DNA from 3 places in the Gracilibacillus phocaeensis genome. Region 1 is predicted to be linked to each of the others. Evidence: riboswitches for the same ligand, from Rfam matches in the RefSeq annotation. Region 1 holds a riboswitch; each other region holds the start of a gene.
What was found. A riboswitch is a leader RNA that binds a small molecule or an ion and turns the genes downstream of it on or off. The one in region 1 is predicted to bind thiamine pyrophosphate.
Positions count from the first base shown of each region.

Region 1 (6,207 bases):
TGCTCCATGTCGCACAGAACCCACACCCTCACCAAAAGATACAGCATGCTTAATCGCGGCATAGACAAATTGTTTACTGATTTCAATAGCCTGAAGCACCGGAGTGCCCTTAGCTAATTCTGCCGTTAGACATGCAGCGTAAGTACAACCTGCCCCACTCGTATGTTTCGTATCAATAGCAGGGGTCTGAAACAACTCAATGGACTGGCCATCATAATACAAATCGATCGCCTCCCCATCCATGATACCGGCCTTTAATAAAACAGACTGTGGTTGAAAATTGTATAGGTCGATAACAGCTTGCTTCAACTCTGGCAAGGAGTTAGAAATAGGTCGTCCTAGCAGTTTCTCTGCCTCTAAACGATTGGGCGTAATAATAGTAGCTTGCGGAAAAATCGTCTCTTTAATCACTTCAATCGCGTCATCTGCCAAAAGCTGAGAACCCATCTTACCAATCATCACTGGGTCAACAACAAGATAAGGAACCTTTATATCCCGCAATAAACGACTTACCTGTTCGATCACCTCTGTCGAAAAAAGCATACCCAACTTAACAGCATCAACTCCAACCTTCTCTGTTGCCACGTAAAACTGGGCAGCGATTGCCTCTTTATCTTGAATAAATATACCCTTTTCTGTGTGGGGATTATTGGCTACGATTGCTGTGATGGCTGCCATACCGTACACATCGCATTCTTGAAAAGTTTTTAAATCGGCTTGAATCCCCGCGCTTCCATGTGCTGCTGCACCGGCAATCGATAATACTCGCTTCATTTCTTGCACCTCTATCCTAAATGTAAAACTTCATAGGGTGGAGAGGTCTCCCCACTCTATACTTGATGTGGATCATTGCCCATTACACTACGATAAAAAACCAGATCACCATCATAAGCTGAATCACTATTTTCGCTAAGTTACCACTCAAAAAGCCGATAAAGGAACCAAAGGCTGCCTTGCTTGCTTCTGGCAGGCTCTTCTTTTGCAGAAGTTCGGTAATGATAACTAACGCAAATGGCACGATAATAATACCAAAAGGAGGCACGATGAACGACCCAACAATAACCCCGACGGCTGCTATTCTTTCTCCCGCCTTACTGCCGCCATACTTTTTGACAAAATAACTATTGGCAATAATATCCGAGGCAATTAGAATAACGGTTAAAATCGCCATCGCAATCCAAAAAATGGTTCCGATATTCTCGGAAGTCAGCGTGAATTGGTAAACAAGAAAACCGACCCACATCACCAAAACAGACGGAATAATCGGAAAGATAATCCCGGCAAATGCCAAGACAAAACAAATAATGATAATCAGCCACCATAGTATTTCCACTGTGATTCTCCATTCTTCATTTTAATCTCTTTCATTATACTTGAAAAAGTGTAAAAGGAAAAACAGGACCTTGCAGAAACTGACTGCAAGATCCTTCACTGGTTTGCTTATTCTCCGGCTAATACGTCGGCATATGCCTTAGCATATGGTGGCAAATCAGGTGGACGACGGCTGGAAATAATATGACCATCAACAACTACTGCTTCATCTTTCCAAAAAGCACCTGCATTGGTCATATCGTCCTTAATCCCTGGTGTACTGGTGACCTTGACGCCACGCAAAATTCCTGCTGATATCAGTACCCAGCCAGCATGACAAATCTGACCAATTGGTTTCTTCGTCTCATGCATATGACGCACCATTTGCAACACTTCAGGATAGCGCCTTAATTTATCCGGTGCCCAGCCACCCGGTACAAGAATACCATCATAGGATTCAGCATCCACCTCGGTAAAGGCTAAGTCGGATTGTGCCGGCACACCATATTTACCCATATAGGTTTTGCCAGCTTCTTTCCCTACTAAATCAACAGCCGCTCCTTCTTCACGAAGCCGCATAACAGGATACCATAGTTCTAAATCCTCGAATTCCTCATCTACTAACGCTATCACTTTTTTATCCTTTAATCGCATCTGTTTACCTCCTCTTTCCCATAGTGTATCAGAAACAGACAAGCTCGATCGAATGATTACTCTTTTGTAAAAGAGGCGCGAAAGGCAGCGGCTGCTTGTTTGGGATCAGTCGCTTGACTAATCGCTGTAATGATCGAAACACCGTCAACACCAGCCTCGATCAAGGAAGATGTGTGTCTCTGTTGGATACCGCCAATCGCCACCAGCGGAAGCGCGCCAATTTGTTCCCGGATCGCACGCACACCATGTTCACCAATGGGCTGTTTGGCATCTTCTTTCGTACTCGTCGCATAGATAGGACCCACCCCGATATAGTCAGCCCCATCTTGTTTGGCCTGTACTGCCTCTGCTGCATTCGTTGCGGAAACCCCAATCAGCCAATCGCCTGGCACTCGGGCTCGTACCTCTTGAATCGGCATATCATCCTGCCCGACATGCACCCCATCTGCGCCAATTTCCAAAGCAAGATCAATTTCATCATTCACGATAAAAGGAACCTGATAACGATAGCACAAGGCCTTCATTTCCCTAGCCAGCTGCTGCTTTACTGCACCTGTTTGTGCCTCTTGCCCTTTTTCACGAAATTGAAACATAGTAATGCCACCCTGCAGCGCCTGTTCTAACACATGAAGTGGGTCTTCTGTGGTATTGTTGCTGCCCATAATAAAATAAACCTGTAATAATTCTTGCCTCATCCACTTGTACCTCGCTCTATTCGTTGATTATTCACGATATCCTCTACACTCAAACGATTTAACTCATTTAAGAAAGATACTTGAAAACTGCCAGGATGGTTACTTCGTTCAGCCGCTTTTTCAGCTGCTATTCCGTAATAGCTCACCGCCGCTGCTGCCGCTTCTAATAAATCATCCTCCACCGTAATAAAAGCGGCTACTACAGCCGTCAGTAAACATCCCGCACCGGTAATCTTGGTTAATAAGGGGTGCCCATTACTAATGACGATTAGCTGCTCTCGATTAATCAATACATCTTGCGCACCGGTAATCACTAATGGAACCTGCAAACGGTCAAAACCTTGTTGCGCAATCTCTTTCATTGGTAAATCTTGCGCACCCTCTACTCCCTTCACTTCTGTCTTTACTCCAGCCAAGCTTGCTATCTCACCAGCATTTCCGCGAATACAGGCAAGATCCACTTCTTGTAAAATTCGTTCAGCAGATGCCATGCGAAATGCGGTTGCCCCTACACCAACAGGATCAAATACAACGGGAACTCCTGCTTTATTGGCCGCCTTCCCCGCCAAAATCATCGCATCCACTTGTTCTTGTGTCAGGGTACCAATATTTAAGACAAGAGCGCTTGCCTGCTGGGCCATCTCTTCTACTTCTTCCTTGGCATGCGCCATTACCGGTGCAGCGCCAACAGCATACAAACCATTTGCTGTAAAATTCATCACGACTTGGTTAGTTATATTATGAATAAGAGGCTGTTCCTGACGAACTTGTTCCATTAAGTGTTTCATGATAACTCCTCTCTTTGATAAGGTAATCCTTGCAACCGGTGTCCCCAATGATTGGTTGGACCATTCCCCTTACCAAGCTCTAATGGATATTGAATAGCATCCGTAATAAATGCTTTGGCTAGCTGTACTGCTTCTTTAATCGATTTTCCTTTTGCCAATTCGGCCGTAATTACTGCCGAAAACGTGCATCCTGTTCCATGTGTGTGCTTCGTATTCACTCGCTTGGCCTTGAGATACTCGAAAGACACGCCATCATAAAGGATATCCGTTGGTTCATCGGCTAAGTGACCGCCCTTAATAACAGTCGCTGCTGCACCCAGCTCTTTCACGATCAACTTAGCTGCCTTTTCTGCCATTTGACTATTCGTTATTTTGAAATCTACCAACGTCTCTGCCTCCGGAATATTCGGCGTGACAACAGACGCGAGTGGTACAAGCTGGTCACGAATCACTTGTTTGGAAGCCTCATCCATTAAAGAATCTCCACTGGTGGCTACCATGACAGGATCTATAACATAAGGCTTATCAGCAGTCTCTATCTTTTGAGCAATTCGCTCCATCATCGCTACCGTTGCAATCATACCTGTTTTTATCGCTTGCGGTGAAATATCGTTTAATACCATGTCTAGCTGCTTTTCAATAAAATCCACATCTAAATGCCGTACTTCTTGAACACCTAGCGTATTTTGGGCTACTACAGAAGTAATCACACTCATGCCATATACTTCCCGTTCTTGAAAGCTCTTTAGATCCGCCTGGATACCAGCACCCCCGGTTGGATCGGTACCCGCTATGGTTAATGCAGAAGCTACTTTACTCATTCGTTGGTCTCCCTTCTAAAGCAAACGGCCACTCCTCTACTTGATAGGCCATTTCCCAAAACAGATATTCTAACTGACAACTTTTAATAAAGGCTTGTTTCGCTTTTTCCTTCTCCTGTTCCCTTACCCCTTCCGCCCACTCATCTAAACGTTGACATAGTTCGGTGGTAATGGAACCTGTTTCCGGATTGGCATAAAATTGAATCCAGTCATAGAATGGGTGATCTTCTGTTGGCTGATACACCTCATTTAAATGCTGCCCGATCTCCAAATAAGTCCATGGACAAGGAAGCAATGCGGCGATTAGTTCTCCCATACTTCCTTGCTGCGCCACACTTTTCATATGCGTAACATAATGATGAGCAGATGGTGGTAAAGGGTATCCTTGTAAGTCATCATAATGAACTCCCGCCACCTGACAAAGGTTGTGATGCGGATGAATCTCACTATGAAGGATAAAGCTGATCTTCTCATGGAAATAGGCCATTTCCTTTCTTGTATCACCCTTAGCGATCGCGATCCCATAGATATTGATAAAGGCATTAAGATATTCATAATCCGCCTTGACATAGTGGATAATCGCTTCCTTATGCAAATCCCCTTTTCCAATACCCACTACAAAAGGATGTTGGAAAATCCCTTGATAAATATCGTCTGCTGCTGCTCGTAATTCTTCACTAAATGTCATCTCGTTTCCCTCCTGTTTTTTAAATGATAACCTCATATTGACATGCAAAAAAACCGCCCCACTAATAAAAGCGGAGCGGTTTTCGTATCATTGATTCATCAAATACAAGGTATATTTATCCCATATACCATCCTGCTCCACTTCCCTACGCTGGTATTAACCAGTTCAGGTTCTAAGGGATCAAGAAAACATTCTTATCTCAGCTGTTGTCACAGCACCCCTAGCGGAATATCAATTATGAAGTTACTTTTACTTAATCATGGATAAGACTTGATGTCAAGTTAAGGAATAATACCAAATGATTCAATCGGCCAAATCCTCATTTTAACATCGCCAATAATGGCATCTTCATCAATGAAGCCAAATTCACGACTATCCTTACTTACACGGCGATTATCTCCCAACACGAACACCTTTCCCTCAGGAACTGTTTTTTCCCCGGTCAAGTCTTCTAGAGTGAAATTACCGGTTAAGTGTACCTCATCTGGTAAATCTGCTTTTGTTTCTGCTAAATAAGGCTCTTCGTGTAGTTCACCATTAATATAGAGTTGATCATTTTCCATGGAAATCGTATCCCCTTCAAAACCGATCACTCGCTTCACATAATTATCCTTTGAATCAGGAGCCTTAAAAGCTACCTCATCAAAACGATTAATCGTGCTTACTTTGCTTAAAATAATACGATCCCCGTCTTCCAAGTTGGGCATCATCGACTCTCCCTTGACGATCGACGGAGTGATCAAGAAGTAGCGACAGACCAGCACAATCAATAGTGCTACCAAAATCGCTCGTATCCATGAAAAGATCTCCTGCCATACTTTGCTCTCCATAATTGACCTTCTTTCTTCCGATTGAGACTTCCTCTAACCATTATTATATGTTATTCTATTGTAATGCAAATCCATCTAAAATACTACCAAATAGTTTAACATATTCTGTATGTCCTAGGTAAATATCATGATCTAACTTGTTGGAAATCGAGATGATTGGCTCTGACAGAAATAAATACAAAGAAAATCAGGTGAAAAAAATGGAAACCTCTTCACAAACCAATAAACGCTACCTATCTATTTTGATGGTTGCTGGTATTATTTTATTAGCATTTAACCTTCGTCCAGCCATTACTGGGGTAGGGCCTATTATCGGGATTATCCGAGAAGATCTTGCCATCAGCAACGGGTTAGCTGGTTTTCTGACCAGTCTGCCTTTGTTAGCCTTTGCCTTTATGTCCCCGTTGGCACCTAGAATTG
Region 1 covers NZ_LR131143.1:82,643-88,849, forward strand. The annotation lists gene thiD (bifunctional hydroxymethylpyrimidine kinase/phosphomethylpyrimidine kinase) at 1-774, opposite strand, end outside; gene E0E32_RS04925 (DUF456 domain-containing protein) at 857-1,333, opposite strand; gene E0E32_RS04930 (type 1 glutamine amidotransferase domain-containing protein) at 1,441-1,965, opposite strand; gene thiE (thiamine phosphate synthase) at 2,022-2,660, opposite strand; gene thiM (hydroxyethylthiazole kinase) at 2,657-3,448, opposite strand; gene thiD (bifunctional hydroxymethylpyrimidine kinase/phosphomethylpyrimidine kinase) at 3,445-4,269, opposite strand; gene tenA (thiaminase II) at 4,262-4,957, opposite strand; TPP riboswitch at 5,083-5,189, opposite strand; gene lepB (signal peptidase I) at 5,239-5,787, opposite strand; gene E0E32_RS04960 (CynX/NimT family MFS transporter) at 5,988-6,207, shown strand, end outside.

Region 2 (6,207 bases), on a different contig from region 1:
GAATACGCAAACTTCAACGTATTCCAGATTAATAAAAAATAAGGGAAAGCACCTTTTCTGTTTGAACTGTGCCCCGTCAAGTAGACAGTAAAAAAACAAAAACTCTATGCAACAGCCTGGTCCCGATATTCCAACGGTGTCAGGCTGTTTAATTTCTCCTGGTAACGTTCTTCATTATAAAATTGGATATATCGATCAATATCCTCTACTAATTCTTCAAAGCTCTTATATCGTTTTAAATCATAAGATTCACTTTTAAAATGGCCAAAAAAGCTTTCTACAGGCGCATTATCAATACATTTCCCAACACGGGACATGCTGCGTGTAATCTCGGCTTTTGTTGTCACCAAACGATATTCCCTCGATGTATATTGCGAACCCCGATCACTATGCAGTAAAGGCGTGGCACCTGGATTTGCTTCCAGTGCTGCTTTAATGGTTTCCATAACCAGCTCATTATCGTTATAATAACCAACCTTATAGGCAACAATCGAACCATCATAAAGGTCTTTAATGACGCTTAAATAAGCTTTATGACTCAGGCTGTATTTTAAATGTGTGATATCCGTTACCCATTTCTGATTTGGCTTGTCTGCCGTAAATTCCCGGTTCAAAATATTCTCCTCCATGTTGACGTAGCTTGTTTTGGTGGAATATCCATTCGAACGACGGATAAATGATTTTAAGCCTAATAAAATCATCAAACGACGAATGCGCTTCAGATTATATCGTTTTCCGTATTTGCGATCAATCACCATTCTGATTCGCCGATAGCCATAGATTCCTCCGTACTGTTTAAAAATCATTTGGATTTTCTTGATTAGCCATGCATTTTCGTCTTCTTGCTCGCCTGGTATGTGATGCAGCCACTTATAATATCCAGAACGGGACACCTTTAAAATATCGCATAGTAATTGAATCGGCATGCCTGTTTCTTCATGATAGGCATGAATGGCTTCAAATGCCGGGACTTGTTTCCTTAATCGTTCGATCCTCTCCTTTCGATTTCCTCTAACTTTTTTAAGAGACCAGCTTCTGCCTCCAAATATTGATTACGGTGTTCTAATTCCTTAATCCGAAGCTTTAATTTTTCTTCTTCCGTTAGATTTGGCTTAGTTTCTAATGTCTTCCCGCGGCGGTCCTGAAGAGCCTGCTCTCCGTCTTTCTCATATTTACGAACCCAGCTATAAACCTGTTGATAGGAAACTTTATACTTCTCCGCTGCTTGATGATAATTGGAATCATTGGCAATCGCATATTGGACAATCTCTATCCGTTCTTTGAATGTGGTTTTACGTCCTTCGCTCATTTTAACGCTTCCTTTACTAGTGGATTTTATTGCTTTACCACTAGTATAAAGCTTTATCCAACGACGTAAAACGGAAGTGGACGAAATATTAAATTGTTCACATGTTACCTTGAGGCTATTTTCTTGTTCAAGATAGAACGCTACAGCCTGTCTTTTTAATTCCTCTGGGTACTGTTTCCAATTCCTTGACTCCTTCAATCCATCTATCCCATTACTTTTATATTTACGAACCCATTCTTTCACCGTATTTTCATACATTTCGTATTTTCTTGCGATAGCACTAATCGGTTTCTTTTCTTCCGTCACCTTTTGTACAATCTCCATACGTTCTTCTAGCGTATGTTTGGTTATTCTTTTAGACATTAAAAATACTCCCTTCCTAGTAGGAGAGAATTTTTATTATTTCTCTGTCTACTATAAAGGGAGCCTATCACCTTTAGTCGCTGCTTTTGTTCCCAATTCTCATTGGAACATGATTCCAATCATGAGACCAAAAACCATGAGGGCTATTCTGTGTACAATTGCTATTCACCAAATCCTCAAGGCTTGACTTCTCGATTTGTTCTGCTAGCATGAAGACAACAGAATAAATTCAAATTTTCTACTAGGGGCGCCGTAATGGCTGAGATAAATGTATATTTAGCACCCTTAGAACCTGATCTGGTTAAGGCCAGCGGAGGGAAGTAGATTCAGCAGTTAAAGTATACACTGCATTTATGTGCGTGTATATCTTTTCCTATGCCAATACTTCCTTCTACTAGTCTTTAGAAAAAAGATGATGAGGAGGATTTTTTATGACATTTACAGATGAATTACGTGCTGCAACGAAGGAGAGCTGGAAAAAAAGTTTAAAACATCCATTTGTACAAGGGATTGTGAAGGGAGATTTACCGCTAGAAACATTCAAATTCTATATTTTGCAAGACATTTATTATTTAAAACACTACGGTAAAATTCATGCTATTGCTGCCTCACAAGCAGATGATTTTAAATTAACCGCTCTTCTAGCTGATAAAGCCCGATTTACAGCAGAAGCCGAGCTAACTGTGCATAAGCAACATGCTGAGATTTTACATATTACACAGGAAGATATCGACAACTTTAAACCTGCTCCAACTGCCTATGCGTATACCTCTCATTTATATCGGGCCACCATGTCTGGGAATCTTGCACATTCTGTTGCTGCGATTTTACCATGCTACTGGTTATATGCAGATATCGGAAAAGCAAATGAATCGGCAACACCAGAACCGGAAATTTATCGTAACTGGATTAATATGTATGCAAGTGATTGGTTTCAAGATGCAACGAATGAAATGATTGATTTACTAAACAGATTGGTTGAAACAATGAATGATCACGAAAAAGAGAAAGTAAAGGAACAATTTATTATTGCAAAAGAGTATGAACTTCTGTTTTGGGAAATGTCTTATAACAGGGAAAGCTGGCTTTCAGAAAAGTAAGTTTTCGAAATGCTTTCATTGTTAGAATGGTAAACATTCATTCGTGTTTGATAGTTGAATCCAAAAATCTTGCGCTCTAGTGGTTACTAGGGTCACCAACTTGCTTTCTTCGGTAAAACATGGTAAATACTCTGAATAGGAAGAAGTTAGATCCAACTATATGGGATAATGTGAGGTGTTATTGTCATGACCTATTTGTTTGCTCATGGACTTGGTCAACATTCTAGTAGCTGGAAAATAACGTTAGACTACATAGAAATGACAGAGAGAGTAGCTTTACCTGATTTATACACCTTGGTCGAAACAGACAAGATGGATTATCACAATCTGTATCAAGCTTTTTGCGGAGAAAAAGATCAGGCAAATCGAAAAGCAGCTGAACGATTGAGTCATCGAATAAAGGGAGCAAACTTTGGAATAATTGAAAAAGCAGGACATGAAGCAAATGTAGATAGCCCGAAACCCTTGGCGGAAATAATAAAAGGTTTTTGGTGCTAGAATTAAAAAAAAGAAGGATCCAAAAACAGAATGAAAATTAATTTTCTGTATATGGGTCCTTCGTTTAACAATCATCCTATAACCAAAAATAAGGACTTATAATTGGCTTCCACCTGTTACATCAAGATGATGGCCGGTAATATAAGAAGATCGATCGCTTGCTAGGAAAGCGACTGCTGGGAGTGATATCCTCCATTCGTGATCATACCATTCCATATAAATCTGCCCATCAATTACTCAGACATAACATTTTTCCAAACTACTCTTCTTTTGTCTCTACTTTATTTTCATCGTAGGAAATCCAGTCACTAAAGCTTCCTGGATACAGTTTTACATTTTCAAAGCCTGCAAGTTTGAGTGCTAGTATGTTCGGACAGGCAGATACGCCTGAGCCACAGGAAACAATAATCTCTTCATCCTGCTTCAAATGACCGAAATGACTTTTAAGCTCCTCCGGGTTTTTCCAAGCTCCGTTATCTGCCAATACCTCTTTCCAAAAATAATTCTTCGCGCCGGGAATATGCCCCGCTTTTCGGTACATGGGTTCCACTTTGCCTAAATAACGGTTTTTAGAGCGTGAATCGATTAAATGAGCAGACTGATCTTCTAGTTTTTCTTTCACCTCATCTATGTCTGCCTTCTCACCTGTACGGATGGCAGGGTGGTACGTTTTTGTTTCTGGCTGGGGAGCTTCATCTGTCACCTTATTTCCATCGATGACCCATTGTTCATATCCTCCGTCTAGCACATAAACGTTTTCGTGACCGAGATAATATAATAGCCACCACATTCTGGCGGCAAACATATCATTGGATTGATCGTAGATAATAACCGTTGTCTGATTATCTATCCCAATCTGGCCAAGTTTTGCTGCCAACCTCTTCGTATCAGGCAGAGGATGGTTTCCCCCGTGTTTTTCTTTTTTACCGGACAGCTCCTTGTCCAGATCCATGTAGACCGCACCAGGTAAATGATCTTTTGCGTATAAATTCCTTCCCGCTTCCGGATCATCAAGCTGAAATCGGACATCAACAATCACTGTATGATACTCTGGGTTTTGTAAACGATTTTTTAACTGGTTGACGCTAATCAAATAAGACATAGGATCCCTCCAGAATTTGGCTCATAAAATACTTCTTTACTTTCTATTCAATGAAACATATGCTGCATTTTCTTTTCTTTATTTTAAATATTTATTGCCATTACTGTCCATTCTAACCTATGCAACTGATTCTACAAAGTATATTGTTTCTCTTAAAGCAGTGCTTTAACCATTGTCTGGCACACTTCAGTTGATACTTTTAGTGAATAAAGCTTTTACGAAAACAGAATGGTCCATAAATCACATTCAAGTATCCATCTTTATAAGAATTTTACCGATATGTCTGTTATTTTTCATTTTCTCAAAGGCGTATTCCATTTCGTCCATGCTGTATATGCTATCGATAGGTGTGCTGATTTTATCTTTATAAACCAGGTTCATGACATCGTGAACCGTTTTTCTTAATTTTATTGGATAATCATTCATGATACTGCCCGAGCTGTAACCGAGTATACTTAAATTTTTAGAATGAATGATTTCGGTATTCAGGTAACCTGCCTGAAAACTGCTATGACCATATGTGATCAGATGCCCATACATGGATAGTCGCAATAAATCCTGTTCTATAGATTCACCGCCGATCGGATTAAAAATCCTATCATATAACTTATCTGTATCATTTGCTGGTCTGTCTCTTAATATCAAATGATCTGCCCCTAGTGACTCTACATATTGTTTTTTATTTGATTTTGTCAAGGCGGTTACATGAGCCCCTTGATATTTACAAAATTGAACAAGTAGGGAGCCTACACCTCCACTGGCACCATAAATAAAAACCTGATCATTCGGCTTAATATGAGTAACGTGAAAAACTAAATCATATGCGGTAACGCCATTACTTATATTGGCAGCTACAGCTCTTGAACATAAATTATTTTTTAGTTTAAAGACTTGATTTTTATTGATATTTACCTGCTCCGCGAACGTACCGCCTTGTTTTATCGCCGCTACTTTTTCCCCTATGTGAAAATCTTTTATATTTTCACTAACACGTTTAATATAGCCAACACAATCAAAACCAGGGGTGAAGTTTGCTGTTTTGGCATGATATCTTCCTTCAATACCTAGAATATCTGCATAATTCAAGCTGGCATAGCTAACTTCTATTTGCACTTCGTCCTTTTCAGGCGGATGTAAATCATGATTTTTGATTACCAATCCACTGCTGTTAGAAGAAACATATCGCATTCAATATTCACCTCGTATTTTTGTGATGTATGATGATGTGATTATTCATGAAGCATAGGTGGTCTATTCTTTTTAATCCCATTTAACCCGAATAAGAATGAACATGCTTTTCTTACTGTTGAAGTGGAAGGGAAGACTGATAATCAAAAATCCAGTCTTTATCTACTTTCTGATTACCAAACAACAGCCCAACAGCCATGATGACAGCGGATATGGGAAAATTTGGCCTGCAAAAAGAAATGAAAGGTAGCGTTTGTCCTTTTGAAATAACAAATTTAGATGAGTTATTATCTGTTATAAATTGCCCTAAGCTTGAGGTAGAAATAATTGAAAATAATATACGCGTCAAATAATGTGTATCTATTCTTTTAAATACTATTTCCGTACTACGGCAGCTGGAAGGTAGTACTTATTAAAGGTAAGTACCCTGCGGATCAATAAGTGATAGTGGAATAATCCCTCACACCTTTCTTGCATATTTCATTAACCAGCTTCTATAAAGAGTTGTTTTCTTTATTTTCCAGTCCAACCCAAATAAATTTTTCGGAGGCAGTTATTTATTATTCCGTTTGTTCACTTCAATCGTAATAAACTCCGGCAAATAGCTAGGGGTACATCCTTTTGCTACTATTTCATCCTTGTAAAGG
Region 2 covers NZ_LR131141.1:321,073-327,279, forward strand. The annotation lists gene E0E32_RS01970 (DUF1961 family protein) at 1-42, shown strand, start outside; one part of gene E0E32_RS01975 (IS3 family transposase) at 105-1,027, opposite strand; one part of gene E0E32_RS01975 (IS3 family transposase) at 1,027-1,672, opposite strand; TPP riboswitch at 1,906-2,008, shown strand; gene tenA (thiaminase II) at 2,104-2,772, shown strand; gene E0E32_RS01985 (hypothetical protein) at 2,959-3,270, shown strand; gene E0E32_RS01990 (sulfurtransferase) at 3,530-4,372, opposite strand; gene E0E32_RS01995 (quinone oxidoreductase family protein) at 4,619-5,560, opposite strand; gene E0E32_RS21980 (hypothetical protein) at 5,758-5,913, shown strand; gene E0E32_RS02000 (DNA alkylation repair protein) at 6,114-6,207, opposite strand, start outside.
Region 2: another riboswitch for thiamine pyrophosphate. It lies ahead of tenA (thiaminase II); the one in region 1 lies ahead of tenA (thiaminase II).

Region 3 (6,207 bases), on a different contig from region 1:
ACCAACGGTATCAGGCAGGTTAATCACGGTGGCACCGGCGTCAATTACCTTTTCTATGATTTCTGCTAAGAATGGCAAATCAGAACGGGAAGCATCCTCTGCTGACCATTCGACATGGTCAAAGAATTGCTTACCATATTTCACCATCTCGACAGCCGTTTCGATCACTTCTTCTGGTGTCTTGTTTAGTTTGTATTTCATATGAATAGGGGAGGTGGCGATGAAGATGTGGACTCTGGGGTTGGTGGCGTCCTTCAAGGCATCTCGACAAGCATCGATGTCTGATTTTACCGCACGCGCTAAACCAGTGACGGAGACATCTTTCACCGTTTCCGCAATCTTTTTGACTGCTTCAAAATCCCCTTTGGAGGAAGCAGGGAATCCTGCTTCCAATATATCTACTCCAAAGCGTTCTAATTGTTTAGCCAGCTCTAATTTCTCTAATTGATTTAAGTTGACACCTGGTGATTGCTCACCATCTCGCAGTGTCGTATCAAAAATCTTAATTGGAGTCATTAGAGACCACTTCCTTCTTATTAATGGCCTTTTGTTTTACAAATGGCATTAATTCACGAAGTTCTCTACCTACCTCTTCAATTTGAAGTTTTGATTCTGCTGTTTTAATAGCTTCATAACGAGGACGGTTTGCTTGATTTTCAAGGATCCACCCTTGGGCAAACTTACCTGTTTGGATATCAGAAAGTACTTCTTTCATACGTGCTTTGGTGCCTTCATCAATGATACGCGGACCAGACATAAAGTCGCCCCATTCAGCAGTATCAGAGATAGAGTGGCGCATGTTTTCAAGACCACCTTCATATAATAAATCAACGATTAGTTTTAATTCATGCAGACATTCGAAGTAAGCAATTTCTGGTTGATAGCCTGCTTCTACAAGTGTTTCAAAGCCTGCTTTAACTAGCTCAGAGGTACCACCGCAAAGTACGGCTTGCTCACCGAATAGATCTGTTTCTGTTTCTTCTTGGAAGCTTGTTTCAAGAATACCAGCACGACCTGCACCGATTCCTTTGGCATAAGCAAGTGCGATGTCTACAGCATTACCAGTCGCATCTTGGAACACACCATAAAGGGAAGGGACACCAGCGCCTTCTTCATAGGTTCTGCGTACAAGATGTCCAGGGCCTTTTGGAGCTACTAGGAATACATCCACATCGGACGGAGGTACGATTTGGTTAAAGTGAATATTGAAACCATGAGCGAATACTAGAGCATTTCCTGCTTCTAGGTTAGGTTCGATCGCTTCTTTATAGATAGCTGGCTGATTTTCATCTGGAAGAAGAATCATGATGACATCGGCATCTTTGGATGCTTCTGCAACGGTTTTAACTTCTACACCATCTTCTTCTGCTTTGTCCCAAGAACGTCCTTTACGAAGTCCTACGACCACATCAAAGCCGCTTTCTTTAAGGTTTAGGGCATGTGCATGACCTTGAGAACCATATCCGATAATGGCAATTTTCTTCGATTGTAATACCTCTTCGTTGATATTATTGTTGTACAATACTTTTGTCATAAATATACTACATCCTCTCAAAAATTTTTATTTATATAATAAAGAAAACAGGTCTTTCCCTAGATGAAATAGGGAAAGCCTTCTTTTCTTATACTATCCTAACCTAATAAGGAAGAAAAATTCCCATCAATGGTGTTTGGCTGTTGGCCGCGAACAAAGGCGGTTAAGCCAGTGCGAGCCAGCTCTTTGATGCCATAGGGCCTTAATAATTCAATCAAGGCTTCTATTTTATCTGGCTTACCTGTAACCTGAATCGACATACTATCCTTGCTGACATCAATAATAGAAGCGCGGAATGGCTCGATGATGCCTTGAATTTCAGCGCGTAATTGGCTGTTGCTGACAATTTTAATCAGGGCCAATTCACGTGCAACAATGGCTTTATCGGTAATATCAGATACTTTTATCACATCAATTTGTTTGTTTAATTGCTTGGTTACTTGCTCTAATTTCTGAAAATCTTCCACATCTACAACAAACGTCATCTTGCTCATGTCCTCTGTTTCTGTTCTGCCGACGGAGATGCTTTCAATATTGAATTGACGACGCTGCAACAGCCCTGTAATTCGATTTAAGACACCACTGCGATTTCTAACCGTTGCTGTTATAATTCGTTTCATGGTTTCACCCCAATCATTTCATCTAGTCCTGTACCAGGGGCAATCATAGGGAATACATTCTCCTGCTGCAATACCCGTGCATCCACAAGAACAGGTCCATCATAATCAAAAATATCTGGTAAAGCATTGATAAATTCTTCTTGTGTCGTTAACTTGATTCCTCTCACATCATAAGCCTCGGCTAGTTTCACAAAATCTGGCTGGATTTGAAAGATAGATTGGGAATAACGTTCGCCATGGAACTTCTCTTGCCATTGTCTAACCATCCCTAGTGCTTGATTGTTTACGATAATGATTTTAACGGGTAATCTTTTTTCTTGTAAAATCGATAATTCCTGCAAGGTCATTTGGAAACCGCCATCGCCCACGATCGAGACAACCATTTCTTCGGGATTAGCCAATTGGGCACCAATAGCAGCAGGAAATCCAAAGCCCATCGTACCTAAACCACCAGATGAAACCCATTTATTTGGCTGATTAAAGGTATAGTATTGCGCCGCCCACATTTGATGCTGCCCAACGTCTGTTGTCACAATCGCATTGCCATTCGTGGCTTCGTATACTTGTTTGATCACCCATTGGCCGATCATTTCCTTATCCGGTGTGTTAAACCATAATGGGTAATTTTCTTTGTTTTCATGGATACGAACGAGCCATTCATCGTGATTCGGTTGGCTAATATCATGAGACAACAATCGTTTCAATGCCTCTTTGGCGTCACCAACGATAGGTATGGCTGTTGGAACATTTTTGCCAATCTCAGCAGGGTCAATGTCGACATGAGCCACGGTAGCTTTCGGTGCAAACGATGATAATTTACCAGTTAAGCGGTCATCGAACCTGGCACCAATGTTAATAAGTAGATCACATTCATACAAGGCCGTATTGGCAGCGTATGTGCCATGCATACCGGCCATTCCCATAAATAGCGGATGATCGCCAGGAAATGCTCCTAAGCCCAATAAGGTAGAGGTAACCGGAAGTGAGTACTTTTCTGCAAATTCCTGTACCTCTTTGGAGGCTTGCGCCATTAAGATACCAGCACCAGTTAATAATACTGGTTTCTCTGCTTTTCCGATCGCCTCCGCTAATTTTTTGGTTTGTAACGGATTTGGCTTGAATGTTGGCTGATATCCAGGTAAATCAATCTCTACTTTAGCTTGAAAATCATCACTGATAATTTCGGCTGAGACGTCTTTCGGGATATCGATCAATACAGGACCAGGACGACCAGTAGTTGCGATATGAAAGGCCTCTTTAACAACACGAGGGATATCTTTCACATCATTTACTTGATAATTGTGTTTAGTAATTGGTGTAGTAACCCCCATGACATCAACCTCTTGGAAGGCGTCACTGCCAATCACACCTTTGGCAACTTGGCCAGTAATCACAATTAATGGCAATGAGTCAATCATTGCGTCGGCAATTCCTGTTACTAAATTCGTTGCACCAGGTCCAGAGGTGGCTACCACAATTCCTGGCTTACCTGATACCCTGGCATAGCCCTCGGCTGCATGAATGGATCCTTGCTCATGTCGAGCTAAGATTTGATCAAAGGCATCTTGTGCTCTATATAATGCGTCAAAGATTGGTAATGCTGCACCGCCGGGATAACCAAATAGCGTGTCAACGTCTTCGTTAATCAAGGCATCGACTAGCAAATCAGCACCAATCCTGGGTTCTTTTGGTTCTACAGCTTCATTTGCTTGCTTTTGTGTGTTTTCCACGTTAATCCCTCCTATTAATAATTATCAACAATCACCTTGATTTATTGGTATTAGAAGATGTTTATGGTACAAAGAAAAGTATGGCTATTGTCTTTTCCTTACACTAAAAAAGGCCATCTCACCCTTGATTTCCGCCACTAGTGTAGCAGAGATCAAGGGTGAAAAGGCCTTTCTTTTCACGGTACCACCCTGATTTGCAATATTCTCACAAACATTGCCTCATAAAGCTATTTACAAAATCAAATAGCTTTGATTGGATAACAGGTACTGTGTAATACCTGGCTATACTTAATGGGAGAACCGTTCAGCATAGCACTCAGGGATGAGTAGTCAGATAAGGTGTATGGCCAAGTTTCCACCTGTCTTGGCTCTCTGCAGCATACATGATCCTGATCCTTTTTTCCCGTCCGCGTTTTTAAACATATTCGCTTATTGTTATAGTATACGATATCGCTTATTCTGTCCACAAAAAAGTTTTTAAATGTGTAATTTTCAGAAAAATCTGATTGACGACAATAATACAACTAAAAAGACGATAGGTCAACTGTTTTTTGCGGATTTTTTCGTTAAAAATAAGAAAGTACGGAATCCACTAAAAACGGAAGCGCTTTCTATCTTAAAATAGACAGGTAGGAAGAGTATAAAAGCATATTTCTAATGCCCATAACAATAACGTTGGCCATATCTAGCATCGTTTTTAATGGATCTGCTACGATTTTGAAAAACACCTGTAAAAATAAAACAGGATGTGTTATGCTTTGGAGGTAGTTCTAATTTCATAATCAACATCAACACTAGGGGAGCCTTTGGCTGAGACGAGTATTCGGACCCTTTGAACCTGATCTGGTTAACACTAGCGTAGGGAAGTGGCGGAAGCATGACGATATATTATTCGACAAATGAATTTTATATAATCGAAGCCACTTGTCCTAACTGGATAAGTGGTTTTTTTCGTTTCTTCCGGCTCAACGAAGAAAGGAGTAATGGAGATGGATAAATCACTGCATCTTATCAGTGATGGCGATTTTTCTAAACGGCATGTACAAATAGTAAAGCGTATTCATGGGGATATTGATTATTTGCATATAAGAGAAAAGAATAAGTCAGCAAAAGATATTCTGGAACTAATCGAAGTATTAAAAACTAGCGGGTTACCCTTAACGAAACTAATCGTAAATGACAGAGTTGACATTGCCGTGATGAAACAATGTGCAGGAGTCCAGTTGGCCTATCACAGTCTAGCTGTTTCATTGGTTAAAAATTGCTTCCCAACGCTTCTTACAGGGAAATCTGTCCATTCGTTAGCAGAGGCTGAACAGGCTCAACAAGAGGGAGCAGATTACTTGTTATATGGTCATATTTATCCTAGCAGTTCTAAGCCGAATCAACGACCAAGAGGAATAGCTAATCTTCGGCAATTAAGCGAAGAACTATCGGTACCGGTCTATGCTATTGGCGGCATTACACCTGATCGAACAAAAGAAATAATCAAGTCAGGGGCAAGTGGGATAGCTATCATGTCAGGTATTTGGCAGGCGGCGGATCCGATACAAACAATAAAGGCTTACCTGCAAGTGTTGAATAACAGGAAAGAAGGTGGAAAGTGAAAAAGACATTTGATCAAATCATTGTTGGTGGCGGCGTGATTGGTTGTTCGATTGCTTATCAATTGTCCAAAAGAGGTTATCAGGTGCTGATAGTTGAAAGGGATCAAATCGGTTGTGAGGCCTCTAGTGCTGCGGCAGGAATGCTAGGTGCTCAAGGAGAATTCACACAAGCAAGTCCTCTTTTTCAATTTGCTCAAGAAAGCAGAGCGTTATTTGCAGATTTATCAGTTGAGCTTTGGGAAGAAGCAGGGATGGATATTCAGTATGTTCATAAAGGAATCATGAAGTTCGCTTTTGATCAGCAGCAATACAATACGTTGAAAAGCCTGGCAACTTTTCAACAGGAAGCTGGTTATCCTGCTTATTTGCTGTCGACAGAAGAAGCGAGAAAGATGGAACCAAGTTTGACAGAGGAGCTTCACACGGTTCTTTACCTGCCGAATGATGGTCAGGTGTCCGCTTATCATCTGACAAAAGCATTTTCCCTTGCCGCCTATCGTCATGGTGTCATGCTTCATGAACAGGAAAAAGCAGTTGAACTGCTAAGGGAAAATAAAAAGGTTTATGGTATACGAACCACAAAAGGAACCTATTACGCTGATCAAGTCATTGTAGCAACGGGAGCATTTGGCGATGATCTGCTGCCTGATGAATATGCCATTATTCCTGTAAAAGGGGAATGTCTGCTATTGGAATCAGAGCAGCGCTTATTTCAA
Region 3 covers NZ_LR131144.1:690,695-696,901, forward strand. The annotation lists gene E0E32_RS11045 (2-isopropylmalate synthase) at 1-516, opposite strand, end outside; gene ilvC (ketol-acid reductoisomerase) at 503-1,534, opposite strand; gene ilvN (acetolactate synthase small subunit) at 1,633-2,154, opposite strand; gene ilvB (biosynthetic-type acetolactate synthase large subunit) at 2,151-3,884, opposite strand; TPP riboswitch at 4,671-4,766, shown strand; gene E0E32_RS11065 (thiamine phosphate synthase) at 4,874-5,491, shown strand; gene thiO (glycine oxidase ThiO) at 5,488-6,207, shown strand, end outside.
Region 3: another riboswitch for thiamine pyrophosphate. It lies ahead of E0E32_RS11065 (thiamine phosphate synthase); the one in region 1 lies ahead of tenA (thiaminase II).